DNA from 4 places in the Cellulosimicrobium sp. Marseille-Q8652 genome. Region 2 is predicted to be linked to each of the others. Evidence: riboswitches for the same ligand, from Rfam matches in the RefSeq annotation. Region 2 holds a riboswitch; each other region holds the start of a gene.

Region 1 (4,202 bases), 1.8 Mb from region 2:
GGCCGCCGTGAGGACGACCTGCTCGGCGAGCGTGAGCAGCGCGAACGCGACGCAGAAGAGCAGCACCGCGCTCCACCTGCTCCGCCAGAGCATGCCGAGCGCGCCGACGAGACCGCCGAAGCGCCGGCCCGGGTCCAGCATGAGCTCCCACGCCCTGCGCGCACCGCTCGTGCCGAGCGTGCGGTTGAACCGGTCGACGACGCGGGCGGTCCGCCCCGTGGCGTCGGCCGGCGCGTGCACGGGGTCGACGACGTCGATCGCCTCGACGCCGTAGACGATCGTCCCGAGCGTCAGCCACGCGAGCGGGACCACGAGCCCGGTGACGATCCCCGCGAGCAGGAGCGACGTCGTCGGGCCGAAGGCGGCGACGAGCGGCTGGAGGACGTCCACGCGCGCGACGACGCCGTCCCACCACGTCGTCACCTCGACGACGACGACGCGCGACGCCCACCACTCCCGGACGCGCCCGACGACCGCCGTCACGGTGAAGGCGCCGATGACGATCCAGACGACCTCGCAGTACCCGGCGAGGATGCGCACGGCGGCCGTGCGGGCGCTGCGCCGGGCCTCCCCGCCCGCCTCGACGACGCCCCGCTCCATGCGCCTCGCGACGCGCTCGAGGACGCTGCGGGCGAGCAGCGCGCCGGCCACGAGGAGCACGACGGTGAGCCCGAAGCCCTCGGGGACCGGGTCGGCGGTCTGGATCCCCGCACCCGCGGCGAACGCGTGGTCGAGCGCGGCGGAGTCGACGTACGCCTGCCAGTCGGACGACAGGCCGCCGTAGAACTCGTAGATGACGAGGTACGGGACGAGCACCGACGCGATCGACCCGAGCAGCGCACGCACCTCGATGCGGTCGCGGTCGTCCCGCGGCTCCCGGCGCAGGACGTGGAGCATGACGACGATCCCGACGACCGTCGCGAGGGGCGAGAGGCACAGCACGAGCAGCCCGAGCTCTCCCGACGACGGCGCGACCGCGAGCGCGGCCCGCAGCGCGAGCTCGTGAGCCACCTGCGCGAGCACCGCCACCGCGACGAGCGCGGGCCAGTGCCGCACGAGGAGCCGTCCCGCGTCGACGAGCACGTGCGATCCCGCGCGCAGCACGGACGGGCCGGTCGGCCCGGGGCCGGTGTCCGGCGAGGGCGGTGAGGTCATCGGGACGGGGGCCGTCACGCGCGCCAGGGTACCCGGGCTGCGCGGCGGCCCCCGACCCGGGCCGCGCCGAGTACTACGACAGGAAGCGCGTCACGACGCGCTTGGCCTCCTTGCCGGCGAACCGCCGGGCGAGGACACCGACCCCGGCGGCGACGGCCGCGAACGTGACGGCCGAGACGATGCCGACCTCCTCGTCGTCCAGGTCCTTCGGCGCGTCGTGCCCCGTGACCTTCGCCCACACGAGCGTGACGAGCTTCTGCGCCGCCCAGCCGGCGGCGAACGTCAGGGCGACGGTCCCCACCTTGACGGCGAGAGTGGCCTTCTCCTCGGTGTCTGGCACGGGTGCTCCTCCATCGGGTCGGCGGTCCGGCCTCGGGCCGGTGTGCTGCGCACCACCGTAGTCCCTGGCCTGCGTCGACGCCGTGCGGCGGCGACCGCGGTGTACGCTCGCCGGGAACGACAGGGGAGCTCCCCGGGAGCTGAGAGTGCGGACCACCGCAGACCCTCGAACCTGATCCGGTTAGCACCGGTGGAGGAAGTCGGGAATCTCGATCACCCGTCGGCGTCGGCCCCGTGCCGACCCGGCGGTTGGACCCCTCCTGAACGTCCAGGGAGGACACGTGCAGCACACGACCAGGGCCACCACCGCCGGGCGAGCCACCGCCGGGCCCGCCCGCACCGCCGCGCTCGCCGCGGGGACCACGCTCGCGCTCCTCGCGCTCGCCGCGTGCGGGAGCGACGGCGACGCGGGCGGTGACGCCGGCGGCGACGCGGCATCGGGGGGCGGCACCGTCACGCTCGTCACGCACGACTCGTTCGCCGTGAGCGACGAGGTGCTCGCCGCGTTCGAGGAGGAGAGCGGCCTGACGGTCGAGCAGGTCGCGCCCGGCGACGGCGGCGCGCTCGTCAACCAGCTCGTCCTCACGAAGGGCTCCCCGCTCGGCGACGTCGTCTTCGGGATCGACAGCACGTTCGCGACGCGCGCGATCGACGAGGGCGTGCTCGACCCGTACACGCCCGCCGACCTCCCGGCGTCCGCGGAGCAGTACGCCGTCGGCGACGGCGAGCTCACGCCCGTCGACGTCGGCGACGTGTGCGTCAACGTCGACCACGCGTGGTTCACCGAGGCCGGCGTCCCGGAGCCCGAGACCCTCGAGGACCTGGCCGACCCCGTGTACCGAGACCTCCTCGTCGTCACCAACCCCGCGACGTCGTCGCCCGGGCTCGCGTTCCTCCTCGCGACCGTCGGCGCGTTCGGCGAGGACGGCTGGGAGCAGTACTGGGCCGACCTGCGGGAGAACGGCGTCAAGGTCGTCGACGGCTGGTCCGACGCGTACTCCGTCGACTTCTCCGGGGGCGAGGGCGCGGGCGACCGGCCGCTCGTGCTGTCGTACTCCACGTCGCCCGCGTTCACGGTCGCCGAGGACGGGACGTCGTCGACGACGGGCGCGCTGCTCGAGACCTGCTTCCGCCAGGTCGAGCACGCCGGCGTGCTGGCGGGCGCCGAGAACCCGGAGGGCGCGCAGCAGCTCGTGGACTTCCTCGTGAGCGAGGCGTTCCAGGCCGACGTGCCGGGCCAGATGTACATGTACCCCGTCGACGACACCGTCGCGCTGCCCGCCGAGTGGGAGCAGTTCGCGCCGCTCTCCGACGAGCCGTTCGAGGTCGCGCCCGAGGAGATCGACGCGCACCGCGACGAGTGGATCAAGGCGTGGACGGCGACGGTCGTCGACTGACCCGTCCCGGTCCCGGGCCCCTGGTGCGGGGCGCCGTCGGGCGCGGCGTGCTCTGGGGCGTCGCTGCGGCGGTGCCGCTGGTCTTCCTCGCGGTGTTCTTCGCGTGGCCCGTGCTGGCGCTCGTGGCGCGCGGGTTCGTCGGGGCCGACGGCGGTCTCGACCTGTCGGGGTTCGCGGAGGTGTTCTCGGACCCGCGGACGTGGCGGATCGTCGGGCTCACGCTGTGGCAGGCCGTGCTCGGGACGACGTTCTCGCTCCTGCTCGGCGTGCCCGGCGCGTACGTGCTGTACCGGTGCCGGTTCCGCGGGCGTCGCGTGCTGCGCGCCGTCGTGACCGTGCCGTTCGTGCTGCCCACGGTCGTCGTGGGCGTCGCCTTCCGCACGCTCCTCGTCGAGGGCGGGCCGCTCGGCTTCCTGCGGCTCGACGGGACGTTCGCGGCGATCGTCGTGGCGCTGGTGTTCTTCAACTACTCGGTCGTCGTGCGCACGGTCGGCGGGCTGTGGGAGCACCTCGACCCGCGCGCGGAGCAGGCGGCCCGCGCGCTCGGGGCGACGCCGTGGCGCGCGTTCCGGACGGTGACCCTGCCCGCGCTGGGTCCGGCGATCGCGAGCGCGGCGTCGATCGTGTTCCTCTTCTGCGCGACGGCGTTCGGCGTCGTCCTCGTCCTCGGCGGCATCCGGTACGGGACGATCGAGACGGAGATCTGGATCCAGACGACGCAGTTCCTCGACCTGCGCACCGCCGCGGTGCTGTCCGTCGTGCAGCTCGCCGTCGTCGTGGCCGCGCTCGCGGTCGCGAACCGCGCGCGCGCGAAGCGGGAGCGGGCGCTGACGCTCACCGCCGCGTCGAGCGCCGCGCACCCGCTGCGCCTGTGGCAGCGCGGGCCCGCCGGCGGACCGGTCCGCGGCCGGCCCGGCGGCGACCTCCTGCCGGCCGCGCTGACCGCCGTCGTGGTCGTGGTGCTCGTCGGTCTGCCGCTCGTGACGCTCGTCGTGCGGTCCCTGCGCGTGCCGGGCGGCGGCTGGGGCCTCGACAACTACGCGAACCTCGGCACGACGGGCGGTCGCAACGCGCTGTCCGTCACCGTGTGGGAGGCCGCCGCGAACTCGCTGCGCACGGCGACGCTCGCGACGCTGCTCGCGGTGGCGATCGGGGGGCTCGTCGCGCTCGTCGTGTCCCGGCGACCGCGCTCGCGCACGGGCCGGCGGGCGATCGGCGCGCTCGACTCCCTGTTCATGCTCCCGCTGGGGGTGTCGGCGGTGACGGTCGGTTTCGGCTTCCTCGTCACGCTCGACCGGCCGCTCGGGCTCG
Region 2 (4,202 bases):
CCTCGCCGACGATGCGGATGCCGAGCCCGGGGCCCGGGAACGGCTGGCGCCAGACGATCTCCTCGGGCACGCCGAGCTCGAGCCCGACGGCACGGACCTCGTCCTTGAACAGCGTGCGCAGCGGCTCGACGAGCGAGAACTGCAGGTCGTCGGGCAGGCCGCCCACGTTGTGGTGGCTCTTGATGTTCGCCGCACCCTCGCCGCCGCCGGACTCGACGACGTCGGGGTAGAGCGTGCCCTGGACCAGGAACTTGACCTCCTCGCCGTGGGCACCGGCGTCGGCGACGACGTCGCGCGCGGCGTCCTCGAACACGCGGATGAACTCGCGGCCGATGATCTTGCGCTTGGTCTCGGGGTCGCTGTGGCCCGCGAGCGCGGAGAGGAACCGCTGGCGCTCGTCCCGGACGACGAGGTTCACGCCCGTCGCCGCGACGAAGTCGCGCTCGACCTGCTCGGCCTCGCCCGCCCGGAGCAGGCCGTGGTCCACGAACACGCACGTGAGCTGGTCGCCGACGGCCTTCTGCACGAGCGCGGCCGCGACCGACGAGTCGACGCCGCCGGACAGGCCGCAGATGACGCGCGCGTCGCCGACCTGCGCGCGGATCGCCGCGACCTGGTCCGCGATGACGTTGCCGGGCGTCCACTCGGGCGCGAGGCCCGCGCCGTCGTACAGGAAGTGCTCGAGCACGGTCTGGCCGTGCGCGGAGTGCTTGACCTCCGGGTGCCACTGCACGCCGAAGAGGCGCCGCTCGCGGTCCTCGAACGCGGCGACGGGCGAGCCCGACGACGTCGCGAGGACCTCGAAGCCCTCGGGCGCGCGGTGCACCGCGTCGCCGTGGCTCATCCACGTGGTCTGGTTCTCGGGCGTCTCGGCGAGCAGCACGCCGGCCTCGCAGACCGACACCTCGGTCCCGCCGTACTCGCGCTGACCGGTCTGCGCGACGTCGCCGCCGAGCGCCGCCGCCATCGCCTGGAAGCCGTAGCAGATGCCCATGACCGGGACGCCGGCCTCGAACAGCGCGGGGTCGACGAACGGCGCACCCGCGGCGTAGACGGACGACGGGCCTCCGGAGAGGATGATCGCCGCCGGGTCCTTCGCGAGCATCTGCTCGACCGTGAAGGTGTGCGGCACGATCTCGGAGTACACCTTGGCCTCGCGCACGCGGCGCGCGATGAGCTGTGCGTACTGGGCGCCGAAGTCGACGACGAGCACGGGCCGCGGGGTCGAGGCCACCTGGGCCGTGGTGAGGTGGTCGGGGGCGGTGGCGGAAGACGTCACCCGACAAGGATAGGTCGCGCGGGAACCCCGCTCGAACGGTGGCCGCCCTGCGGGACGTCCTCCCGCGTCAGCCGGGCAGCGTCCCGACGAACGCGAGGACCCCCGCGGCGAGCCCCAGGCCGAGAGCCGCCACGACGAGCACGACACCGACGACGATCCGCACGAACCCGCCCGTCTGGCGACCCCACGAGCGGGCGACGACGTCCGTCGGGTCGTCGCGCGCGACCCAGACCGTGCCGTCGAACACGTACGGCTGCCCGGGGACGCGCACGCGCGCCACGTGGACCGTGGCGCGCAGCGGCGACCCGTCGGGCGCCGGGTACTCGACGAGGTGCTCCTCCCCCGCGAGCGTCCGCGTCTCGGAGAGCGAGCGCGCCGGCACCTGCACGCGGTCGACGGCGCGTGCGCGCCCGCTGCGACGTCCGCCCGCCACGAGCAGCGCGATCCCCGCGGCGAACGCGGCGACGGCGAGCGTGCCGGCCAGCAGCGGCGTCACGCGGCCCCCACCGCGGCGTCGAGGCGCTCGCGCAGCGTCCGCGCGGCGCGCTCGGGGTCCGCGGCCTCCGTGATCGCCCGCACCACGACGACGCGCGTCGCACCCGCGTCCAGCACCGCGTCCAGCCGTCCGGCGTCGATCCCGCCGATGGCGAACCACGGCGTCGCGGGCGCCGTCGCGGCGACGTCGCGCAGCAGGTCGAGACCGACGGGGGCCCGCCCGGGCTTCGTCGGGGTCGACCACAGCGGGCCGACGCAGAAGTAGTCGACGTCCGGGTCGGCCTCCGCGGCGGCGGCCTGCTCGGCCGAGTGCGTCGAGCGGCCGAGGACCGGCACCGGGCCGAGCAGCGTGCGCACGGCGTCGACCGGCAGGTCGCGCTGGCCCATGTGCACGACCGGCGCGCCGGTCAGGCCAGCGACGTCGGCCCGGTCGTTGACGGCCCACAGCGCGCCGTGCTCGCCCGCGAGGCGTGCCACGACCTCCTGGAGCTCGAGCTCGCGCGCGACGTCGAGCGTCTTGTCGCGGAGCTGGACGACGTCGACGCCGCCCGCGAGCGCCGCGTGCAGGAAGTCCTCGAGGTCGCCGCGCTCCTCGCGCGCGTCGGTGCACAGGTACAGGCGGGCGGCGGCGAGGCGGGCGCGGGCGTCGGCGCCCGACGCCTCGGAGGTCTCGGTGTTCACCCGTCGGAGTGTAGGGCGACGTCGCCGCCCCGGCGGGTACTGTGGCCGAGAGCACGGGAGCCCCGCACGGGGCTGAGAGGGCGTAGGAGCCGACCGTCGAACCTGATCTGGGTCATGCCAGCGAAGGGAGCGAACATGCACCCCCCTGCCGTCCCGGCCACGGGCACGTCCGCGGCCACGTCCGCGTGCACGGCCCTGCCCGCGGACTTCCCCGTTCCCGACGGCGCGCGCGACGTCGTGGTCGTCGGGGGCGGGATCGTGGGGCTCGCGGTGGCGTGGCGCGCCGTCCGCGCCGGCCTGACCGTCACCGTCCTCGACCCCTCCCCCGGCGACGGCGCGACGCACGCCGCGGCGGGGATGCTCGCGCCGGTCACGGAGGCCGACTTCGGCGAGGGCGACGCCCTCGCGCTCCACCTGGCGGCCGCGCGCGCCTGGCCCCGTTTCGCCGCCGACCTCGAGCACGTGACCGGCGCGGACGTGGGTCTGCGCACCGCCGGGACGCTCACCGTCGCGTACGACGCGGACGACCTCGCGCTGCTGCGCCGCGTCCTCGCGCTGCATTCCGCGCACGGCCTCGACTCGTCCGAGCTCACGCTCGCGGACGCCCGCCGCCGCGAGCCCCATCTCGGGACGCGCGTCGCGGGCGCCGCGTGGGCGCCGCACGACCACGCCGTCGACCCGCGGGCGACCCACTCCGCGCTCCTCGCGGCGCTCCGTGCCGAACCGGGTGCCGCCGTCGTGCGGCATGCCGCGACCGGTGTCGTCCGGGACGCGACCGGCCGTGTGGTCGGCGTGCCCGACGCCGCGGGCCACCTCCACGGGGCGGGCGCCGTCGTGCTGGCGGCGGGCTGGCGGACGGGCGCGCTGCTCGCCGACGTGCCCGAGGTCCGCGTGCCGACGCGCCCCGTGAAGGGCCAGACGCTGCGTCTGGACGCGGGGCCCGACCTCGCGCTGGAGCACGTGGTGCGCGGCGTCGTGCAGGGGCGCCCGGTCTACGTCGTGCCGCGCGACCCGGTCCCGGACGGGCAGGGCGACGGCTGCGCCGGGCACCGCGAGGTCGTGGTCGGCGCGACGACCGAGGAGAACCCCGACGACCGCCGCGCGACGGCGGGCGGCGTGTTCGCGCTCCTGCGGGACGCCCGCGCACTGCTCCCGGGCATCGACGAGGCCGCGCTCGTCGACGTCACGCCCCGCGCCCGGCCCGCGACGCCCGACAACCTGCCGCTCGTCGGCTCCACGGACGTCCCGGGGCTGCACGTCGCCACGGGCCACGGTCGCAACGGCATCCTCCTCGCGCCGCTCACGGCGGAGGCCGTGGTCGCGGGGATCACCGGCGCCCGCCTGCCGCCCGACGCCCACGCCGCCCTCGCCCCCACCGGTGCCGGCCGGTTCGCCCCTCTCACCGCCCGCCCAGCCACCACCCCTGCGACCCGGAGCTGACACCGTGACCCAGACCACCGCACCGACCGCGCTCGTCAACGGCGAGCCCTACCCGCTCGACGCGACCACGGGCGTCGAGGACCTCGTCGCCGCGCTCGTCCCGGCCTACGTGACGGACGGCTCGCCGCAGGGCGTCGCCGTCGCGATCAACGACGCCGTCGTGCCGCGCGGCACGTGGTCGAGCACCGTGGTCGCACCCGGCGACCGCGTCGAGATCGTCACCGCCGTCCAGGGCGGCTGAGGGAGATGAGCATGCCGGCCGAGACCCTGCGCACCGCCGACCCCACCCTGCCGACCCACGACGACG
Region 3 (4,202 bases), on a different contig from region 2:
GGTTCCCCCCGCGGCTCGCGGACGGGTGACGCGTCCCGTCTGCCGGGCGTAGCGTGCCGACCGTGCCGATCACGCTGTGCGTCCTGCTGTGGCCGACCGACGACGCCGACTCCCTCGCGCGGTACGAGGACGAGGTCCTGGCGCTCGTCCCCGCGCACGGCGGGCGCGTGGTGCAGCGCGTGCGCGCGCTGCCCGGCCAGGACCCGTCCGCGCCGTGCGAGGTGCAGGTCGTCGAGATGCCCGACGACGCGGCGCTGACCGCGTACATGACCGACCCGGCGCGCGTGGCGCTGGCCGACGTGCGCGACCGCGTCGTGGCACGGACGGAGGTCGTGCGCGTCGCCCCGGTGCCGAGCGGCACCGCCTGAGCAGGCCTCAGAACAGCACCTGCTCCACGCCGCCGCCCGCGAGGTCCAGCGCTCCGCCGTCGACCGGCATGCCGGCGAGCGCCCCGCCGGCCACCGACGGGGTGACCGGGCGGGCGAGGCTGCCGGCGGGGTACGCGCCGTCGACGGGCGGTTCGGTGACACCGGTCCCGCCGAGCTCCCCGCGCCGGAAGCGGCCGTCGACGCCCGACGGGCCCCGGTGGCCCGAGACGGCGAATCCCCGCGTCTCGAGCATCGGGCGCACACGGTCCCACAGCCAGGAGCGGTAGGCCTTGGAGGCGTACGTGCCGCGGTCGTAGACCCGTTCGTACCCGGGCACGAGGCGGGGGTGCTCGCGCGCGAGCCACGTCATGAACCACTCGCGAGTCCCGGGCTTGAGGTGCAGCGGGAGCACGGTGACGCCGGTGGCGCCCGCGTCCTTGACCGCGTCGAGGAGGTCGGTGAGCGACCGCGTGGAGTCCGTGAGCCACGGCAGCACGGGGGCGATCATGACACCGCACGGGAGCCCGGCCTCGCGGATCGTGCGGATCAGGTCGAGGCGTGCGCGAGGGCTGGGCGTGCCTGGCTCGACGGACGCCTGCAGCTCCGGGTCGAGCAGCGCGAGCGACACGCCGATCCCGACCTCGACGCGGGAGGCCGCGTCGGCGAGGAGCGGCAGGTCGCGGCGCAGGAGCGTCCCCTTGGTGAGGATCGACAGCGGCGCGCCGGAGTCCGCGAGCGCCGTGATGATCCCGGGCATGAGCCGGTAGCGTCCCTCGGCGCGCTGGTACGGGTCGGTGTTCGTGCCGAGGGCGACCGGCTCGTGCGTCCAGGACCTCTTCGTGAGCTCGGCGCGCAGCACGTCGTCGACGTTGACCTTGACGACGACCTCGCGGTCGAAGTCCTCGCCGGCGTCGAGGTCGAGGTACTGGTGCGTCGGCCGCGCGAAGCAGTTGTGGCTCACGACCCCGGCCGCGACGAAGTCGCGCGTCCCCGTGGTGATGTCGACGAGCTCGACGAGGTCGTCCGCGCCGCCGAGCGCCTCGAGCGACTCGACGCGCAGGGCGTCGTCGCCGGTGACGTCCTGCCCGAGGAGGGGCGAGGCGCCGGAGCCCTCCTCCGTCGCCGTGGCGGCGAGGTCCCGCAACCCGCTCCGTCCCGGGCCGACGAGGACGTCCCCGAGCGCCAGGTGGGCGCGGTGGCCCGCGCCTGCCACGACGTGGCGCCAGCCCCGCTCGGTGAGGAACCGGTGGTCGCCGCTCGCGACGAGCCGCGTGCCGTCGGCGAGCGTCACCCGGTAGGCGCGCTTGCGCGTGGTCCAGCGGTCGAGGACGCGCGTGCGGACGTACCGGCGGTAGGCGCCGTGCGCCTGGGTGCCGACGATCTCGTCGCCGACCCGGAGCTCGCCGACCGGCCGCTGGGTCCCGTCGGCGAGGAGCACGGGGGTGTGCGGGCTCAGGCAGTACGAGCAGGCGTGGCTGCAGCCGCGGTACGGGTTGACCGTCCAGCGGAACGGCATGCGCGACATCGCGGGCACCTTCGACAGCGCGCTCTTCGCCGTCACCTCGTGGAACGTGATCCCCGCGAACTCGGGCGTGCGCACGCTGCGCACGAGGCCCACGCGCTCCAGCCCCGGGAGCGCGCCGTCGTCCGCGCCGATCGCCTGTCCGTCCCACCGCACCCGCATATTCGAACAGGTGTTCGATCGAGTGTCAAGACACGCCTGCGCCGCCGGGCGGGGCTCCCCCCACACCGTCCCGCGGGGTGAGACGCCGGGATTGTCCTCCCGCGGCGCAGGCCCTAGGGTCGGGCCCGAACGCCCCCGGGGAGCGCACGAGCGCTGAGAGTGCAGGCCGGACACCCGTCCCCCCTGCAGACCCGTGGAACCTGATCTGGTTCGTACCAGCGAAGGGAGCAGGGCCGACGTCACCGTCCCCTGCGCGCTCGCACCCGCGCGCCCCGTGCGCCGGGCCGGGTGCGCGGGCGAGCGGTGGTGCGCCGTCGTGCACCCCTCGGTGCGGGGGCCCGACGGAGGGAGCCCGCATGACCGAGTCCCGCACCACGCAGCCGACCACGAGCAGTCCCCGCCCGGGTGCGAACGGCCCGCGCCCCGCACGGCGCGGCCTCACCCTGCACGAGACGGTCCTCGTCGCCGTCCTCGGCGTCGTCTTCGGGTTCGTCTACTGGGCCGTCGTGCAGCTGTGGGCGCCGCTGCAGCTCGCCATGGGACCGTTCGCGGACCTCGCGTCGAACGTGCTGGCCGGGGCGTGGATCGTCGTCGGTCCGCTCGCGACGTACGTCGTGCGCAAGCCGGGCGTCGGCATCCTCGCCGAGACGCTCGCCGCCCTCGTCGAGGTGGTCTTCCTCGCCTCGCCCGCGGGCCCGCTCCTGCTCGTCGTGGGGCTCGTCCAGGGCGCCGGGGCCGAGCTCGCGTTCGCGCTCACGCGCTACCGCCGCTTCGGCTGGGGCGTGTTCGTCGCTTCCGGCGTGAGCGCGGCGCTCGTCAGCTACGCCTTCAACGCCGTGCGGTTCGGCTGGCTCGGGCAGGACTACGCGATGCTCCGCCTCGGGATCCAGGTCGTCTCGTGCGTCGTGCTGTGCGGCGTCGCGGCACGGCTCCTCGGGGACGCGCTCGCCCGCACGGGGGCCCTCGACGCGTTCGCGATCGGGGCGGAGCCCCGTGGCTGAGCCCGTGGGCCTCGGGGCCACCGCGCCCGACGCGGTCCGCGCAGCCGGCCTGTCCGTCACCCTGGGCCGTCTCGACGCGCGCGTGCTCGACGACGTCCACGTCACCGTGCCCGCCGGCACCGGCCTGCTCGTGCTCGGCCCGTCCGGCTGCGGCAAGTCGACGCTCCTGCGCGCCTTCGTCGGGGTGGTCCCGCACACGCTGCCCGGGACCGTGTCCGGCGACCTGCACGTCGTCGGGCACGACCCGCGCGACGTCACCCCGGCCCGGCTCGCGGCGCACGTCGGCCTCGTCCAGCAGCGCCCGGGCGACCAGCTGTGCCTCGCGCGCGTCGACGACGAGCTGCGGTTCGCGCTCGAGAACCGCGGCGTGGACCCCGACGCCTTGGACGCCCGCGCGTGGGCCGCGCTCGACGCCGTCGGCGCGGCCCACCTGCACGAGCGCGCGACCTCCGCGCTCTCGGGCGGCGAGGCGCAGCGCGTCGCGCTCGCCGCGGCGCTCGTCGCCGACCCCGACCTCGTCGTGCTCGACGAGCCGACGGCCCTCCTCGACCCCGCGGCGGCGCACGACGTCGGCGCCCTCGTCGCGGCCCTCACCGGCGCTCCGTCGGCGCCCATCGACGACCTGTCGCGCGCGCGGCCGGTGCCCCGGGCCGTCGTCCTCGTGGAGCACCGGCTCGACGAGCTCGGCACCCTGCCCGGCGCGACGCTCGTGCTCGGGAGGAACGGCCGCGTCCTCGCGCACGGGCCCACCGACCGGGTCCTGCGCGAGCACGCCGACGAGCTCGCCGCCCTCGGGTGCTGGTTGCCGCTCGCGGTCCGGCTCGAGGCCGCGGGCGCGCCGGGCCCGCTCGGCACGCCCGAGACCGACGCCTGGCTCGCCGACCTCGCCGGGGCGGCGCCCGCCGAGGCGCCCCGGCACCGGGCGGCTCCGGGGGCCGGCGACCCGGTGGCGCTCCGCGCCCGCCGCCTCGCGGTCCACCGCGGCCCGCGTCCGGGCCGTGCGGGCCGTGCGGGCCGTGCGGCACGTGCGGGACGCGACGGCGTGCCGGTGGTGCGCGACGTCGACCTCGACCTCCGTGCGGGCGAGGTGCTCGCCGTCGTGGGGCCGAACGGTGGCGGGAAGTCGACGCTCCTGCGCGGCCTCGCGGG
Region 4 (4,202 bases), on a different contig from region 2:
ACGTGGTGACCTCGACGGGTGTCGAGTTCGACTCCGACACGATCGTGTGGACCGCGGGCGTGAAGGCGAACCCGGTCATCAAGGACTCGTCCGACCTGCCCTCCGACAAGATGGGCCGCGTGACCGTGCTGCCGACGCTCCAGGTCGTGGACGCCGACGGGAACGTCGTGCCGAACGCCTGGGCCGCGGGCGACTGCGCCGCGGTGCCGGACGTGCTGAACCCCGGCAAGTTCTGCCCGCCGAACGCCCAGCACGCGATCCGTGAGGCGACGCGCCTCGCCGACAACCTCGCGCTCGAGCTGCACAGCGAGCCGCCGGTCGAGTACCGCCACAAGAACGTCGGGACCGTCGCGTCGCTCGGCCTGTACAAGGGTGTCGCGGAGCTGTTCGGGGTCTTCAAGCTCCGGGGCGTGCTCGCCTGGCTCATGCACCGCAGCTACCACGTGCTCGCCATGCCGACGGGCAACCGCAAGCTCCGCATCTTCATCGGGTGGATCGGCCAGTTCCTCATGGGCCGTGAGCTCGTCTCGCTCGGCTCGCTGCACGACCCGCGCGCCGAGTTCCGCGCCGCGTCCGTGCCGCCGAAGAAGGACGGGGAGCCGGTGAAGCAGGCCGCGCAGGGCTCGGCCGCCGCGGCGGAGGCCGGTGGCTCCGACGCGACGATCGACTCGGACGAGCGGACTCCGGCGGCCAAGGCCTCCTGAGAGGTCTCCGGACCTGCCGGGGGTTGCCGGCACCTGACCGACGACGAGGGGCGAGCCGTGACCGCGGCTCGCCCCTCGTCGCGCCCGGGCCCGGCACGCACCCGGCCGGTCGGCGGACCGGGGGAGGGTGGCGCACCCAGAGGACGGCGCACCCGGTAGATTCGGGGCGCGCCCCCATGGCCCAACTGGCAGAGGCGGCCGGCTTAAACCCGGCGTGTTCCGGGTTCGAGTCCCGGTGGGGGCACGTCGGCCCGGCGGGCGACGGGCCCGGCGGCGCGGCGGGCCCGGCTCACGACAGCCCGGTCGGCCCCTCCGGCTCGGGGTCCGGCGCGGGCGCCTGGCCCAGGACGACGAGGTTGCCGTCCGGGTCCTGCACGCGCGCGACGCGCTCGCCCCACGGCTGGTCCGCCGGTGGCTCGACGACGGTCGCGCCGCCGGCGGCGAGGTGCTCGACCGCGTGGTCGCAGTCGTCGACGTACACCCACAGCGTCGTGCCGCCGCGGACGTCCGCCTCGTCGGCGAGGCCGATGCCGAGCGGGGAGCCACCGACGTGCACGTTCACGTACACCGGAGGGCCGTCGTCGGGGAACGCGTACTCCACCGTGCCCCGCAGGAGGTCACGGTAGAAGCCGAGGGACCGCTCGACGTCGGCCACCGTGAGGATCGGGAAGAGGCTCCGGAACATGCGTCCATGGTCGGCCCGTCGGGGCGCTGACGCGCGGCGGGACCGGTCGGACACGTCCGGTGCTGCGCGCTCGGGTCCTGCTAGGGTGCCGACGAACCACGCGGGGTGTCCCGCCCGGGCGACGAGCTGCGGGCCGAGGGACTGAGACGAGCGGTACGGCCGCTCGGACCCGTCGAACCTGATCTCGCTAGCACGAGCGGAGGAACGTGGGCATGACGACGTCTGCCATCACCACCCTGACCACCCCCGGGCGCACCACGACGGGCACCACCACGAGCACGGCGGGGGGCACCCGTGCCCCCGGCGTCCTCGTCCGGGACGACGAGGACGGCTTCACCGCCGGGCTCGGCCGCCGGTACGCGCACCTGTTCGCCGAGTTCTACGACCACCCCTTCCTCGCCGGGCTCCGCGACGGGAGGGTCGAGCCCGCCGCCGTCCGCCACTACGTGGGTCAGGACCACCAGTACCTCACGGCCTACCTGCGCTGCTACGGCCTGGGCATGGCGCTCGCGCCGGACCGCTCGTGGGCCGCGTTCTTCCACGGCAAGGCGGGGTTCCTGCTCGACGACGAGTCCCACGCCCACCACGCGATGTGCGACTTCCTCGGCGTCCGGTACGAGGACGTGCAGGTGTCGCGGCTGGCACCGAGCGCCCAGGCCTACGTCGACCACATGCTCTCCGCCGGCCGCGACAGCCTGGGCGTGCTGCTCGCGGCGCTGCTCCCGTGCCCGTGGACGTACATCTGGTCGGCGCGACGCTTCTGGCTCGACGAGCGCGCGACGACGCCGGGGGCGATCGCAGCGGACCACCCGCTCGCCGGGTGGTGGGAGTTCTACGCCGCCGAGCGGACCGAGGACGTGCTCGCGGACCTGCGCGCGCGGCTCGACGCCCTCGCCGCCGACGCCGGCGAGGCCGAGCGCGCCCGCATGGAGCACGCGTTCGAGCTGAGCTGCCGGTACGAGACCCGGTTCTGGCAGATGGCGTCCACGCTCGAGGACTGGTGAGCCTTACGCCGACAGCAGATCCGCGCCCCGGCCCGGCGACGCCCGCACCGGGGCGCGGGTAGCGTGACCGGCATGGACGGACGGAAGGTCGCCACGCGGGACGCAGTTGGGCCGCGGCCCGAGGCGCGGCGCGCCGAACCGCTCCTGCGCCAGGTGATGGGCGACATCCTGCGGCGCGCGCGGCTCGCCCAGGGCCGCACGCTCGTCGACGTCTCCACCGCCGCCCGCGTCTCGACGGCGTACCTGTCGGAGGTCGAGCGCGGTCGCAAGGAGGCGTCGTCGGAGGTGCTCGCGGCGGTCTGCGCGGCCCTCGGGATCCGGCTCGTCGACCTCGTCGCGCGGACGGGGGAGGAGCTGCGGCCGGTCGGCCCCGTGCTGGTCCTGTCGTCCGCCGGGGCGCGCACGCCCGCGCACGCCCGGCTGGCCGCGCGTCCGAGGAGCGCCGGACCGGGTCGCCCGGTGACCGGACGCGCCGTCGGTCACCGGACCCTCGCCGTGGCCTGACCCCGGGCGCCTGGGCGCACCTCCGGTCGCGGCGCGTGCGCCCTCCGCCCCGGGGTGGTGCGCCGCCGTCCCGTGTCGCTGCCCGCCCGTGCGCACCGGGCGGCGTTACGTTCGACCCATGACCGAGCCGCCCGTTCTCCAGGATCTCGTCGACGACGTCGCGTTCCTGTCCCACGAGCACCAGCTGCACCTCGCCGACCTCTACGGCGACGACTCGTGGCACGCCGACCTGTCGGCCGGAACGTTCACCTTCACGTCGGCCTCGGGTGCCACCACGGAGTGCCGTCTGCAGCTCGTGGGGACGTCCGCCCCCGGACCGGGGACGTGGATGTGGGGATGGCAGAACGTCAACGGCTTCCCCGACGAGGTGCTCGTGGTGGCCGAGAAAACCCGGGGCACCGGCCTGGCCGAGACCACGACCGCCGAGCTCTCGCTGTCCGAAGGGCTGCCGCACCGGCTCACCCTCGCGGCCAAGGCGACGACCCGGCCGTCCGCGCACTACAGCGCGCCCGTCGACGGCGACGGCAGCGGGACGCGGGCGTGGCTCCTCCTGGAGCACCCGACCCTCGAGCTCCCGGCGCCCGGCCTGCCGCGTGTCGTGCGGACGCTCAGCGAAGGGCTGCTGTCCGCGACCGTGGCCGACCACCGCCGGGCGGTGCTCGCCTACGCGGACGGCCGCGGGCTGGGGGTGGAGCCGGGCGACGACGGGGCGGTGGTGCTCGTCGTCCCGGGTGGTGCGGTGACCGTGACGTTCGACGACTCCGCCCGGATCACGCAGATCCAGGCGACGGCGCGACCCGTCGCCCCGCCCGACGCGGAACCCGCCCCGGGCGACGCGGACCCTGCCCCGGCCGAGGCCGGCACCGAGGACACCGCGCCGGCCGGCGCGCAGCCGAGCACGCCGCCGCGCCGGCGCTGGTTCCGCCGGCACGGGTGAGGCGCTGAGGGATCAGCCCCAGGTCACGCTGCGGGAGTCGCCGAACGCGTTCGTGCGGATCCAGACCTGCGCACCCGGCTGCCCGTAGTGGCACCACATCCCGCTCCGCGGGAAGTTCCCGTTCGCGTCGGTCCGCAGCGGGCGGTTGTTGCGGTCGACGGAGTACGTGCGCGTGCCCTCGAACATGTGGTCGCCGTTGTGGCTCGTCCAGCACGACACCGTGAACGGCGTGTTGGGCTCCGCACCGGAGATCGACAGGTCGACGATCGCGCAGGACGAGTGGGTGCACGTGACGGACGGGTAGTTCGATCCCTTGTACGCCTGGAGGACGGGCGCGGGCCGCTTGTCGGACGTCGCGCTCCGGCAGG

Evidence for each region. Region 2 has a riboswitch for thiamine pyrophosphate ahead of thiO (glycine oxidase ThiO). Riboswitches for the same ligand answer to the same signal wherever they lie in the genome.
Region 1: another riboswitch for thiamine pyrophosphate. It lies ahead of ACWPWV_RS09440 (thiamine ABC transporter substrate-binding protein); the one in region 2 lies ahead of thiO (glycine oxidase ThiO).
Region 3: another riboswitch for thiamine pyrophosphate. It lies ahead of ACWPWV_RS16415 (ECF transporter S component); the one in region 2 lies ahead of thiO (glycine oxidase ThiO).
Region 4: another riboswitch for thiamine pyrophosphate. It lies ahead of ACWPWV_RS11105 (TenA family protein); the one in region 2 lies ahead of thiO (glycine oxidase ThiO).

What each region holds. Positions count from the first base shown of each region.
Region 1 covers NZ_CBCOPS010000001.1:2,126,971-2,131,172, forward strand. The annotation lists gene ACWPWV_RS09430 (hypothetical protein) at 1-1,173, opposite strand, end outside; gene ACWPWV_RS09435 (DUF4235 domain-containing protein) at 1,229-1,495, opposite strand; TPP riboswitch at 1,607-1,710, shown strand; gene ACWPWV_RS09440 (thiamine ABC transporter substrate-binding protein) at 1,776-2,891, shown strand; gene ACWPWV_RS09445 (ABC transporter permease) at 2,867-4,202, shown strand, end outside.
Region 2 covers NZ_CBCOPS010000001.1:343,794-347,995, forward strand. The annotation lists gene guaA (glutamine-hydrolyzing GMP synthase) at 1-1,279, opposite strand, end outside; gene ACWPWV_RS01490 (hypothetical protein) at 1,347-1,775, opposite strand; gene thiE (thiamine phosphate synthase) at 1,772-2,455, opposite strand; TPP riboswitch at 2,499-2,601, shown strand; gene thiO (glycine oxidase ThiO) at 2,591-3,895, shown strand; gene thiS (sulfur carrier protein ThiS) at 3,900-4,136, shown strand; gene ACWPWV_RS01510 (thiazole synthase) at 4,148-4,202, shown strand, end outside.
Region 3 covers NZ_CBCOPS010000002.1:1,441,727-1,445,928, forward strand. The annotation lists gene ACWPWV_RS16400 (PPOX class F420-dependent oxidoreductase) at 1-29, shown strand, start outside; gene ACWPWV_RS16405 (hypothetical protein) at 63-368, shown strand; gene ACWPWV_RS16410 (Rv2578c family radical SAM protein) at 376-2,046, opposite strand; TPP riboswitch at 2,179-2,298, shown strand; gene ACWPWV_RS16415 (ECF transporter S component) at 2,409-3,053, shown strand; gene ACWPWV_RS16420 (ABC transporter ATP-binding protein) at 3,136-4,202, shown strand, end outside.
Region 4 covers NZ_CBCOPS010000002.1:238,390-242,591, forward strand. The annotation lists gene ACWPWV_RS11090 (NAD(P)/FAD-dependent oxidoreductase) at 1-704, shown strand, start outside; tRNA gene ACWPWV_RS11095 (tRNA-Leu) at 875-948, shown strand; gene ACWPWV_RS11100 (VOC family protein) at 994-1,389, opposite strand; TPP riboswitch at 1,481-1,611, shown strand; gene ACWPWV_RS11105 (TenA family protein) at 1,602-2,393, shown strand; gene ACWPWV_RS11110 (helix-turn-helix domain-containing protein) at 2,466-2,897, shown strand; gene ACWPWV_RS11115 (DUF6882 domain-containing protein) at 3,016-3,834, shown strand; gene ACWPWV_RS11120 (Ig-like domain-containing protein) at 3,847-4,202, opposite strand, start outside.